Linked DNA regions of Pigmentiphaga aceris. The protein of the gene in region 1 interacts with the protein of each later gene in a pairwise test. Links are inferred from orthologs where the notes say so. Each region holds a gene or a part of one and is shown in the gene's direction. Other genes may lie near its edges.

Region 1 (6,556 bases):
CGAGCATGGGCAGGATTTTTTGCACCAGGCGGGCAATCGACATCTTGCCGGTGTCGACCACCACGTCTGCAACCGATTCGTACATCGGTTCGCGCAGGGCCAGCAGTTCGCGGATCCGCCCGAGCGGATCGGCGGTCTGCAGCAGGGGGCGATTGCGGTCGGCCTTGGTGCGTTGATACAGATCGTCGGCACGGGCGCGCAGGTAGATCACCAACCCGCGTTCAGCCAGCATGCGACGATTGGTCTCCGACAACACCGCGCCGCCACCGGTGGCAAGCACCAGCATGGGTCGGCGGGTGTACTCGTCGATGATGCAGGATTCGCGTTGGCGGAACCCGGCCTCACCTTCAAGCTCAAAGATCACCGGCACGCGCACGCCACAGCGATCTTCGATCAATTGGTCGACGTCGACGAACTCGCGGCCGAGCGCGCGCGCCAGGCCGCGACCAATGGTGGTCTTGCCCGCCCCCATCATGCCCACCAGATAAATGGGCGTGACGGGACCGGCCGGTTGCGGGACCGGCTCGTCCGGGAAGAGCGAGAGAGTTTCGTTGGATGGATGCATCACCGCTCCATTATCCAGCAAGCGCCCCCTAGCGGGCAAAGCCTGTGGTGATGGGCACGTTACAAGTAAGGAATGCTGCCGGCTCAATTCGTTACAGAACCCAAATCGGCATTTCAGGTCCAAGTTCCCGTCACTCCTTATAATCAGGGAGTTAGTCTGCCGACAATGGCGCCCTGGACCCCTTGCAATCCTTCATCGGTCCGGCCGACGGCGTACATTGCCTCGACGCCCTTTCTCGAGAGCCCGCTTTCTCCATGCTTCGATTTTTCCTTAAGCTAGCCGGTATTTTTGCCGGTTTGGCCGCCTGCGGTGTTTTGCTGGTGGGGCTTGCGCTTGCGCTGGCCTACCCGAACCTGCCTGATCTGGATGCGCTGACCAACTACCACCCCAAGGTGCCGTTGCGCGTTTTCACCGCAGATAACGTCCTGATCGGCGAATTTGGCGAAGAGCGCCGCAATGTGGTCCGCATCAACGAAGTGCCTGACGTGCTCAAGTCGGCCATTCTGTCGGCGGAAGACGATCGCTTCTATCAGCACGGTGGTATCGACTGGGCGGGTGTCACGCGCGCAGCACTCACCAACTTGGTGAACCTGGAAAAGAGCCAGGGGGCCAGCACGATCACGATGCAGGTGGCGCGGAACTTCTACCTGTCGTCGGAGAAAACCTATACCCGCAAGCTGTATGAAATCCTGCTGACCTTCAAGATCGAAGCCAGCTTGACCAAAGACCAGATCCTGGAGCTGTACATCAACCAGATCTATCTGGGTCAGCGTTCATACGGTTTCGCCTCTGCCGCGCGCATCTACTTCGGCAAGCCGCTGTCTGAAATCTCGACCGCAGAAGCCGCCATGCTGGCAGGTATTCCGAAGGCACCCTCGCGTTACAACCCGGTGGTCAATCCCACCCGCGCCAAGCTGCGCCAGCAATACATCTTGCAGCGCATGAACAACCTCGGCTACCTGACGGCCGACGAATATCGCGTGGCCGCCGCCGAAGTCGTGAAGAACAAGCCGCTGGGCGGCGAATTCGCGGTGCACGCCGAGTACGTGGCCGAACTGGCCCGCCAGCTGGTCTACGACATCTACAAGGAAGAGACTTACTCGCGCGGCCTGAATGTCTACACCACCGTGCTGAAAGACCACCAGGATGCGGCTTACGCATCGGTGCGCGAAGGCATTCTGGACTACGAACGTCGCCACGGTTATCGCGGTCCCGACGCGTTTGTAGACCTGCCCGACGGCCTGGAAAAGAACCCGGAGAAATTCAACGAGTTCATCGACGACGCCCTGAACGATCATCCGGACAACGACAACCTGGTCGCGGCCGTGGTGCTGTCGGCCGACAGCAAGAAAGTGGTTGCTGCGCGCAGTTCCAACGACATCATCGAAATCACTGGCAGCGGCCTGAAGTTTGCGGCCGCTTCGCTGACCGACAAGGCCCAGCCTGCGAAGAAGATTCGCCGTGGCGCCATCGTGCGCCTGCTGAACAACGGCAAGACCGGCTGGGAAATCCTGCAGGCACCGGCAGTACAGGCCGCGTTCGTGTCGACCGACCCCACCGACGGTGCCATCAAGGCGATGGTCGGCGGCTTCGACTTCAGCCGCGGCAAGTTCAATCGCGTGACGCAAGCCTGGCGCCAGCCGGGTTCCAGCTTCAAGCCTTTCATCTATGCGGCATCGCTGGAAAAGGGCCTGACCCCATCGACCGTGATTTCCGACTCGCCCTTCGTGCTGGAAGCCTCGCAGACCGGTTCGCAGCGCTGGGAGCCGAAGAACTACGGCGGTGACTACGGCGAGCCGCTGACCATGAAGTCGGCGCTGGCCAAGTCCAAGAACATGGTGTCGATCCGCATCCTGCAGGCCATCGGCCCGAAGTACGCCCAAGATTTCGTAGGTCGATTCGGCTTTGACCCGGCCCGTCATCCGGCCTACCTGACCATGGCGCTGGGTGCAGGCCAAGTCACGCTGTTGCAAGAAGCAGGCGCTTACTCGGTGTTCGCCAATGGTGGTTATCGCGTCACGCCCTTCCTGATCGACAAGGTCACCGACAGCTCGGGTCGGGTGCTGATGCAAGCCCGTCCGCCCAAGGCTGGCGACGAGTCAGTGCGTGCCATCGACGCCCGCACTGCCTTCGTGGCTGACACCATGTTGCGCAACAACGTGCGTACCGGCACGGCCAATCGCGCGATGAGCCTGAAGCGCAACGACGTGGGTGGCAAGACCGGCACCACCAATGACTCGGTTGACGCCTGGTTCGCGGGCTACACGCCGGCACTGGTGGGGATTGCATGGATGGGCTATGACCAGCCCAAGTCGCTGGGTTCACGCGAAACCGGCGGTGGCGCAGCCATGCCGATCTGGCTGGACTACATGCAGAAGGCATTGAAGGGCGTGCCGGAACGCGAGCAGAAGCCGCCTCCGGGTCTGAAGTTCGTCAATGGTGATTACTACTTCGACGAATTCCCGCCGGGTCAGGCGATTGCATCGATCGGTGTGCCAAAGCCGGCCGAAGACCCGCTCAGCAACCTGATCGACAGCTGGGGCAATACGAGTGGCAATCGCCAGGCGCTGCCACCAAGTCAGGACTTCCCGCCTGCGGGTTCCAACCGTCCCTGGGGCACCTCGGGTCAGGTGACTCCGTAAAACCGGCGCAGACCCGGTGGCAGCCAGACAGCTGCCGCCGGGTTTTCTTCAGTCGGGCATCAGCGTCAGGTATCAGCTCAGGCTGACACGCAAGCCGGTATTGGCCTGCTCGGAAATGATTTCCGACAGCGCATCGGCCAGCTCCTTGTTGTTGCGGGAGTCGAACCAGCTGCCGTCTTCCTGCAAGCGGTAGTGGAAACCACCGCTGCGGGATGCCACCCAGATCTCCTGCATCGGAGCCTGGGTGTTGATCACCACCTGTGAACGGTCTTCGAAGCTCAGCGTCAGCACATTGCCGTTACGCTCACCCTCGATATCGATGTCCTGTTCGTCGTACCAACGGTCGACCTGGACCTCGATGGCGTCCAATACCGCGACAGCCACGGCAAGAAATTCGCTTTCGTTCATAATTTCACTTTTATTTGTGCGGATCTGGGCATGAAGCTTTCACACGCGGTGCGATCCACCACGCTCCGGCGCCCGGGTGCCGGCAGTCATCAGGGCATTGTAGCCACCCGCCTGGGTGCTGCGCTGCTTGTCCTCGGACTGCTGGCAGGCTGCGGCCAGAAAGGCCCCTTGTTCTTCCCTGGGCAAAAGCCGCCCTCCAAATCCTCAAGTTCTTCGTGATGACCTCTGCTTCCATCGCATTCCCCACGCCCGTCGGCGCTCCCCACTTCGCTTATCGCAACGGAACCCTGTACGCCGAAGACGTCGCGATCACCGGACTGGTCGAGCAGCTTGGTTCGCCGCTGTACGTGTATTCGCGCGCCGCATTGCGTGCCGCCTACGAGGCCTATCGCAGCGCCATCGGCACCCGCAACGTGCTGGTCTGTTATGGCATGAAGGCCAACTCGAACCTGGCCGTGCTGAAGGAATTCGCACGCATGGGCTCGGGTTTCGACATCGTGTCGGCCGGTGAATTGCGCCGCGTGCTGGCGGCTGGCGGCGATCCGGCCAAGGTCGTGTTCTCGGGCGTCGGCAAGACCGCTGCCGAGATGCGCGCGGGCCTGGAAGCCGGCGTGATGTGCTTCAACGTCGAATCGCTGCCCGAACTGTTGCGCCTGTCGGAAGTCGCCCACGAAATGGGCCAACGCGCGCCCGTGTCGCTGCGCGTCAACCCCGACGTCGATCCCGGCACGCACCCGTACATTTCCACCGGGCTGAAAGAAAACAAGTTCGGCATCGCCATCGATCAGGCCGTAGCGGCCTACCGCACGGCGGCTGCGCTGCCCGGTATCCGCGTGGTCGGGGTGGATTACCACATCGGTTCGCAGATCACGGAACTGTCGCCCTTCCTGGACGCGCTCGACAAGCTGCTCGACCTGGCCGACGAACTGAAAGCTGCCAACATCCATCTGGAACACCTGGATCTGGGCGGTGGCCTGGGCATCCGTTACGACAAGGAAACCACGGTCCCGGCCGCAACGCTGATCGATGCGCTGTTCGAACGCATCGAGGCACGCGGCTACGGCGACCGCAAGGTGGTGTTCGAGCCGGGCCGCTCGCTGGCCGGCAACGCAGGCATCCTGGTGACCCGTGTCGAATATCTGAAGACGACCGAAGTGAAGAACTTCGCGATTGTCGATGCGGCCATGAACGACCTGATCCGCCCCACGCTGTATGACGCGTATCACGGCGTGCTGCCCGTCAGCCCGCGCGATGAAGCCTCACGCAAGTGGGACGTGGTCGGCCCGATCTGCGAAAGCGGTGACTGGCTGGCCCGCGACCGTCGCATCGCCCTGCGCGAAGGTGACCTGCTGGCACTGGAATCGGCCGGTGCCTACGGCATGGTGATGGCCAGCAACTACAACACGCGCCCGCGTGCAGCCGAAGTCATGGTCGATGGCGACAAGGCCTATGTGATCCGCCCGCGTGAGACGGTGGATGAGTTGTTTGCGAGTGAGTCGGTCCTTCCCTGAACGGGCTTGGCCACTGACCGCTTGCCAATTACTTTGGCGACATCTGTGAATGCCCCCCAACCGTCGAACGCCCGTTCCGACTGTTGGGGTGTTTTTCATTGCGTACGTCCTGGCGCGGCGAGCCATTCATCGAAAAACGTTCACCGCCATCGTATTTCGTTAATTTCTCTCAGAAATCTGGGGTTTCTCAAAGAAGAACATCAGGAATTGCTGTTGTCCGATGGCGTGATGTCTTCAGGGTGGCTCAGGCTGAACGCCTCCGTCACCACCTGCTCAATTCGGGCAAATACATTTTCGGGTAAGTGAGCGTACTGCTTGCGCCGGTTGATCGATAATCTTCCCTGCTGAGATTGGGCCATTCGGATCAACGCGGACAGGTCGCTGCGTGGCAAGTCGAACTCGTTGTTCAGAAGCTCAAATGCTCTGTCGTAACCACTCAGCCATGCGAGCTCGCGCGGAATCTCGTCCTCGACGGCAAGCTGGACCATCCGATGAAGAAAAGCGACCTCACGACTGGCGTCGAAAAATCGGTAGGCACCGCTACCAGGATGTGCCAACACGAGTGGCTCGGTATCTGCGCGCACATAGTTCCACAATCGCGTGACGGGCTTTGAGAAGCCTTCCAATACCCCAAGATAGTCTGCAATGTGCTTTTGGATCACTGCCGACACAGGCACCACGACACTTGGCGGTAGCAGCCCAGAGTGAGTCAGCACATGGTGGATGAGGAAGCGATGCAGCCGACCATTTCCATCAAGGAATGGGTGCAGGTAGACAAAACCAAAAGCCGAAATTGCCATCTTGACGAGCACATCGGCACATCGACTGCGGTTGTTGAATGCTTCCCACCCTTGCATGGCGCGGGCGAGATCCTCCTGGGGTACGGGAAAGAAGGTGATCCGGTCGGCGTTCTCCAGCCAGTTTTGCCGTGTTCGATATGACGCCTCGTGGCTGAACACATCACGTACCACCGCGTTCTGAAGGCTCACCAGCCAGTCCTCGCTGACCTGCTGCGTCTCGCCCGCTCGGCGCAGCAACTGTACGAATCGCTCTTGCTTGTCCGAGCTGGGGCTCTCTTTCTCGATAGCAAAACTACTTCGCGTTTCGGAGAGGTACAGATAGCTTAGCGCTCGCTCGTACAAGACTGGATCGGTGACAGACGCCAGCGTTGCGCGCGCGCGTTCAAGCAATTCTGCAAGCGAAGGTGCAGTGGCAAGTGCTTCGCGACGAACTACTGGGGAAAAATCGGCCGTTCCCAGGGCGTTGTTGCGGATACGAAACCGCTTGTCGTTGATGGGTCTGTCAGCAGTGACATACTCGTCAGCGGAGAACAAATCAACATAGGCACCGGCAACCGTGACGTCACCGACAGAAAGCGGACGCCCGGTCAGCCATTCCCACAAGTGGCATGCCCGGCGAATCGGAACGCT
Region 2 (6,363 bases), 270 kb from region 1 along the record:
CCGCTCAACCAGATCGTGTCGGCCGTCAAGATCGCGCTCGAACAGACCCCGCCGGAACTCGGCGCGGACATCACCGAGAAGGGCATCATGCTGACCGGCGGTGGCGCCTTGCTGCGCGACCTCGACCGTCTGCTGCAGGAAGAGACCGGCTTGCCGGTTATCGTGGCCGAAGACCCGCTCACCTGCGTGGTCCGTGGTTGCGGTGAAGCGCTCGAACGCATGGACAAACTGGGCGCCATCTTCACCAACGAGTAAGACGCAGCCGGTCCCGTCACGGGCCGGCCGGCCCGCCCAGGGCCACGGCGCGATGCTGGAGTTTCATGCAATACAGCCCACCGTCCTTCTTCAAGCAGGGCCCCGACGTTTGGGTGAGGCTGGTCTTCTTTTCCCTGCTGTCGATCGCGCTTTTGATCGTCGACGCACGTTTTCAGACACTCGATGTGGTGCGCCAGGCCGTCGCCGTGGCGCTTTACCCGTTCCAGCGCGTCGTGCTCCTGCCCGGCACGATGTGGAACGAGACCACCGTGTTTTTTGAAAGCAAGACCGAATTCCAGCGGGAAGCTGACGACCTGGCTCGCCAGCGCATCGAGATGTCGCAAGTCACGACGCGCGCCACCCAACTCGCCGAAGAAAACGCGCAATTGCGCCGGATGCTCGGTGCGAGCGCACGCGTTCGCGTGCCCTCGGTTCTGGTTGAAGTGCTATATGAAGTCCGTGACGCATTCAGCCGTCGGCTGATCGTCGACAAGGGCTCGCAACACGGCTTGGCCGCAGGTATGCCCCTGATCGATGACGGGGGCGTGGTCGGTCAGGTCGTTCGTGTGTCACTGCTTACGTCCGAAGTTGCCTTGCTGACCGACCGGGACCAGATGGTGCCGGTGCAGGTGCTGCGTAACGGCGTGCGTTCGGTCGCCTTCGGCGACGAAGCGCCGGGCCGCCTGGGCCTGCGTTTCATGGCGTCCGATATCGACGTGCAGGTGGGCGACGACCTGGTCACGAGTGGCCTGGATGGCATCTATCCCGCCGGCTTGCCGGTGGGCAAGGTCGATACGGTCGAGCGTGACGGTTCTTCAGGTTTTGCACGAATTCTTGCCAAGCCGGTAGCCCGACTCGACCGTTACCGGCATTTTTTGGTCTTGCAGACGGTTCAGTCGGAACTACCGGCACTTCCCGCTGCCGAAGAAGTGCGGCGTCGTCAGGCGCGGCGTCCCTGACCTATGCCTAAAGCACCTTCAACCCTCCCGCGCTCGCACCTGTTTGGCGCGCAGCCCCTGCTGTTACCCGTCAACCCACGATTCATCTGGTTGACGCTTGTCATCGCCTGGATGATCAACCTGATGCCCTGGGGCCAGTGGCCCGGGGTGCCAGACGTGCTGGCGCTGTGCCTGATCTTCTGGAGCGTGCACGAGCCGCGCAAGATCGGCATGTTTGCGGCCTTCCTGTTTGGTCTGCTGATGGACGTGCACCAGGCCCGTCTGCTGGGCGAGCACGCGCTTGCCTACACGCTGCTGTCTTATTTTGCGATCGCGCTGCATCGGCGTATTCAGTGGTTCGGGCCGATAGGCCAGGCCCTGCATGTGTTGCCGCTGCTGCTGGTTACCCAGTTGGTGGTCTACAGCGTGCGTGCGGCGCTGTCGGGCACTTGGCCGGGCTGGAGCTGGATGCTGGACAGCGTGGTTGCTGCCGCGTTGTGGCCGATCGCCGACCGCCTGCTGCTCGCCCCCCAACGTCGTGCGCCCGAGCGCGACGACACCCGTCCGATCTGAGGAGCAGGCGCGGCATGCAAGATTCCGTGCGCGAGAGATATCGCTCTCAGTCGTGGTTCCCGGCTTTCACGCTGGCGACCGGACGGCGATGACCGAGATCAAGGACTCGAACCGCGAAATGCGGCGGTTCCGTGGGCGGCTGTTGATCGCGATGCTGGTGGTGTTCGCGTGCTTCGGCGTGCTCTGCACCCGCTTCTGGTGGCTGCAGGTCTACAAGCACGACGCCTATTCCGCACGCGCCGAGCAAAACCGCATATCGGTCGTGCCGATTCCGCCGCATCGGGGCCTGATCCTGGATCGCAACGGCGTGCTGTTGGCGCGCAATTATTCCGCTTACACGCTGGAAATTACGCCGTCACGGGTCGTTGACCTGGAAAAGACCATTGACGAACTGTCCAATGTGGTCACCATCGATGCGCGCGACCGCCGCCGCTTCCGCAAGCTGATGGAAGAGTCGCGTCGCTTCGAGAGCCTGCCGATCCGCAGTCGCCTGTCGGATGAAGAAGTGGCGCGGATTGCCGCCAACCGTTTCCGTTTCCCCGGTGTCGATGTCCGTGCCCGCCTGTTCCGCCAATATCCGATGGGTGAATCGGCGGGCCACGTGATCGGTTATATCGGCCGGATTTCGCAGCGTGACCAGAATCGCCTGGATGAGACGGAAGACGCCGCCAACTATCGCGGTACCGATTACATCGGCAAGGAAGGCATCGAGAAGTCCTACGAAGCCCAGTTGCATGGCACCACCGGCGTGGAAGAAGTCGAAATCACCGCAGGCGGCCGGGCCGTGCGCACCTTGTCGCGCAAGCCGCCGGTCACCGGCGACAACCTGGTGCTGTCGATCGACATCGAACTGCAGAAGCTGGTGGAAGCCGCCTTTGGTGATCGCCGTGGTGCCTTGGTCGCCATCGAACCGGCAACCGGCGACATTCTGGCCTTCGTGTCGCGCCCGGGCTTCGACCCCAACCTGTTCGTCGACGGTATCGATGTCGAGAACTGGAAAGCGCTGAACGAATCGCCCGACCGCCCGCTGATCAACCGCCCGCTGTACGGCACCTACCCGATCGGCTCGACCTACAAGCCCTTCATGGCGCTGGCGGGTCTGGAGATGGGCAAGCGCAACATGACGCAGACCATGTGGGACCCGGGCTTCTTCGAATTCGCCGACCGCCGCTACCGTAATGCCGGTGACGTGGGCTATGGCCACATCGATCTGCACAAGGCGCTGGTGGTGTCTTCGGACACCTACTTCTACTCGCTGGCCAACGACATCGGCGTCGATGCCATCCACGATTTCATGAAACCCTTCGGTTTCGGGCAGAAAGTGGGTATCGACCTGAGCGGTGAAAAAGCCGGTGTGCTGCCGTCAACTGCATGGAAACGCGCGGCGTATCGACGCCCCGATCAGCAGCGCTGGTATCTGGGCGAAACGCTGTCGGTGGGCGTGGGCCAGGGCTACAACTCGTTTACCTTACTGCAGCTGTCGCAAGCCACCTCCACCTTGGCCAACGACGGCGTGTTCATGCGTCCTCACCTGGTTCGTGCGGTGCAGAACAGCCGCACCGGTGCGCAGACGCTGACGGTACGCGACCCCAGCTACACCATCCCGCTCAAGCAGGCCAACCTGGACTTCGTCAAACGCGCCATGGCCGACGTGGTGCGCGAAGGCACGGCCAAGCGGCCCTTCATCGGCGCGCCGTACCAGGCGGCCGGCAAGACCGGTACCGCCCAGGTGTACAGCCTGCGCGCGGGCGAACGCTACAACGCGGCCAAGCTGAACGAACGCCTGCGTGACCACGGCCTGTTCATGGGCTTTGCGCCGGCCGACAACCCCAAGATCGCGGTAGCGCTGATCGTCGAGAACGACGGTTTCGGCGGCAAGGTAGCCGCGCCGATTGCACGCCGCGTGTTCGATTACTGGCTGCAAGGCAAGAAACCGACCGAGCCCGATAAAGCGGTCACGCCTGATCTGACGGCGCGGGACTAGGAGAGCAGTAGTGAGCAGCAGCATGACGACCATGAACCGGTATTACTGGATGCGGGCGCTGGTGGCGCGCATCTGGGTGTTCGACTGGATGCTGCTGCTGATCCTGAGCCTGCTGGCGCTGGTTGGCCTGGTGTCGATGTATTCGGCGGGTGGCGGCTTCGATGGGCGCTTCGCCGATCAGGCACGCAATTTCGGCATCGCGCTGGTGGCGATGTGGATCGCCGCGCAGTTTTCCCCGCACGCACTGATGCGCGTCACTGTGCCGGCGTACTTGCTGGGTGTGCTGCTTTTGGTGGCGGTCGAGGTGGCCGGTGAAACCAGCAAGGGGGCCACGCGCTGGCTGAACCTGGGCATCACGCGCATTCAACCATCCGAGATGATGAAGATCGCTGTGCCGATGATGATGGCCTGGTACTTCCATCGCCACGAAGGGCAGGTGCGTTTCCGCGACTTCGTGGTGGCGGCAGTGTTGCTGCTGCTGCCCTTTGCGCTGATCGCCAAACAGCCTGACCTGGGCACCGGCCTGCTGGTGTTCGGCGCAGGTTTCTTTGTGCTGTATTTCGCGGGCCTGTCGTTCAAGCTTCTGGTGCCAATCACGCTGGCTGGTGTGATCGGCATCGGGGCACTGGTCGCTTCCGAAGAATTCCTGTGCCAGCCCGACATCGACTGGGTGGTCTTGCACGAATACCAGAAGCACCGGGTGTGTACGCTGCTCGATCCCAATACCGACCCATTAGGAAAAGGCTTCCATACGATCCAGTCGACGATTGCAGTCGGCTCGGGGGGAACGCTGGGCAAGGGCTACATGCAGGGTACGCAGACCCACCTGGAATTCATCCCCGAGCGCACGACTGACTTCATCTTCGCGGTCTACGCCGAAGAGTTCGGGCTGATCGGCAACCTGGTGCTGCTGTTCCTGTATGTGCTGCTGATCGGGCGAGGGCTGACGATTGCGGCGGGGGCACCCACCTTCTACACCCGCTTGTTGGCGGGAGCCTTATCCATGGTGTTCTTCGTCTATGCCTTTGTGAACATGGGCATGGTGACCGGCATCTTGCCGGTGGTGGGGGTGCCGTTGCCGTTCATGAGCTACGGAGGCACGGCCTTGCTGACGTTGGGGTGCGCAGCCGGCATTCTGATGGGGATTCAGCGGCACCGGCCGCTGGTGCAGAAGAACTAGCGAACGGCGGATTGCCCTTCTGCAAGCAGTAACTGTCGGGGCAGCGCAGCCGCCCCGACAAACGCTTAACGCGGCAGGACCTGGCCGCGAATCTCGCCACCACGATTGGCGGCGGTGTGGATGTTGATGTACCACAGCCCGCTGGTCAGTTCCTTCGCCTGCGCCGCAGTAATCGTGGTCTGACCCTCGATCGGGCTGGTGACCGGATTCTGGAACGGCACCACCACACCGGCATTGACGCCGGCAACTGCCGGGCCGTGGAAGTGGCCCATGGTGGCCGGGCCCGACAGGCCGGAATAGGTGACCTTCCACTTCAGCACATTGGTCTGCTTGTTGAGCCAGACCTCGGCCTCACCCATGCCTTGCGTGGCCACTTGCGGAACCTCGCTCATGCCGCTCAGGCTCGCGCGCATGGCGGCCACGTTCGGGTCGAGCGGTGTGTTGGCGCAACCGGCGACAAGCGCCAGAGCAGTCAGAGCGGCAGCGGCCGCAGCCTTGCGAATGTGCGTCATGGTCGTTTTCCTGGGCAGAGGTGGGGGAAGGCGATCACCGGGATCGGCAATCGGCGCATTCAATATATCTCCAGCCCATCGCACCGGATAGCGCCATGTTGCGACTGTTTGCACCTTGCCGGTGCGCACCATGCTCGCAGCATGCGCTACGACGGGGCGGCACTCGCGTGGAGACCGTGCAGTGACCTTGCACGGCATGATCTGACGCGATGGCATGGGCCTTGCATCAACTCGGTGTGACCAACCAACGACGGTTCGTCCACCGGACAAAGACGTCCCCGCAGACCGAAATCACCTTGGTCATGGGGACGTTTTTTTTTGCGTATTGCGGTTGTTCAGGCTGGCATCGCCGCAGTCGCCCCTCCACGCGCAAGGAGCGCCAGGATGAACGTATTCATGGGTCCCGCCCTCAGCCTGATGCAGCGTCTCAATCTGTCAGGCAAATTCTTGTTGATCGGGCTGTTGCTGGCCATGCCGGCGCTGGCGGCTGTTCTGGACGGATTGGTTCTGCCACCCGCTGCACAAGCTGTGCTGGATGCGGCTGCCTGGACGGCGATGGCGCTGGGCGCGTGGCTGTTTCTGGCGCTTTACCTGTCGATGTCCGCAGCTGCCCGCACCTTGCTGGCCACGGTCGACAGCCTGGCGGAAGGGGACTTGCTGGCTCGCACGGAAGTTCGCGGCCGTGACGAACTGGCGCGAGTGGCCATCCGGCTCAATGACATGGCGCGCGAGAACGCCCGGCTGATCGACGAAGTGCGCGGTGCTGCCGAAGAAGTCGCGGGCGCGGCGGCAGAGCTGTCCAGTGCGGCAGCCCAGGTATTGGCGGGCGCGGGAGAACAACTGACCTTGTCCGATCTGAGCGCAAGCGCAGTGGAACAGATCCGCAGCAGCACCGTATCGATTGCGGCGGGTGCCGACGAA

Evidence for each region.
Region 2: the proteins of FXN63_RS24795 (region 1) and mrdA interact in binary tests that used the Escherichia coli proteins (3 or more experiments, as listed by UniProt). The link is inferred for Pigmentiphaga aceris from one-to-one orthologs.

Annotation. Positions count from the first base shown.
Region 1 is NZ_CP043046.1:5,763,000-5,769,555, forward strand. The notes cover bases 425-3,513. They hold FXN63_RS24795 (penicillin-binding protein 1A), read left to right. Parts: upstream 425-819; coding sequence 820-3,207; downstream 3,208-3,513. Other genes in these bases: FXN63_RS24790 (shikimate kinase), read right to left, coding at 425-475; cyaY (iron donor protein CyaY), read right to left, coding at 3,280-3,513. Outside these bases: more of FXN63_RS24790, read right to left, coding at 1-424; more of cyaY, read right to left, coding at 3,514-3,615; LPS translocon maturation chaperone LptM, read left to right, coding at 3,646-3,834; lysA (diaminopimelate decarboxylase), read left to right, coding at 3,834-5,126; FXN63_RS24815 (Fic family protein), read right to left, coding at 5,327-6,556. UniProt on the Escherichia coli protein: Cell wall formation. Synthesis of cross-linked peptidoglycan from the lipid intermediates.
Region 2 is NZ_CP043046.1:6,035,047-6,041,409, reverse strand. What follows is about bases 1,407-4,302. They hold mrdA (penicillin-binding protein 2), read left to right. Parts: upstream 1,407-1,854; coding sequence 1,855-3,750; downstream 3,751-4,302. Other genes in these bases: rodA (rod shape-determining protein RodA), read left to right, coding at 3,800-4,302; mreD (rod shape-determining protein MreD), read left to right, coding at 1,407-1,766. Also shown: FXN63_RS26115 (rod shape-determining protein), read left to right, coding at 1-255; rod shape-determining protein MreC, read left to right, coding at 321-1,214; more of mreD, read left to right, coding at 1,218-1,406; more of rodA, read left to right, coding at 4,303-4,930; FXN63_RS26090 (CHRD domain-containing protein), read right to left, coding at 4,996-5,442; FXN63_RS26085 (methyl-accepting chemotaxis protein), read left to right, coding at 5,827-6,363. UniProt on the Escherichia coli protein: Catalyzes cross-linking of the peptidoglycan cell wall. Responsible for the determination of the rod shape of the cell. Is probably required for lateral peptidoglycan synthesis and maintenance of the correct diameter during lateral and centripetal growth.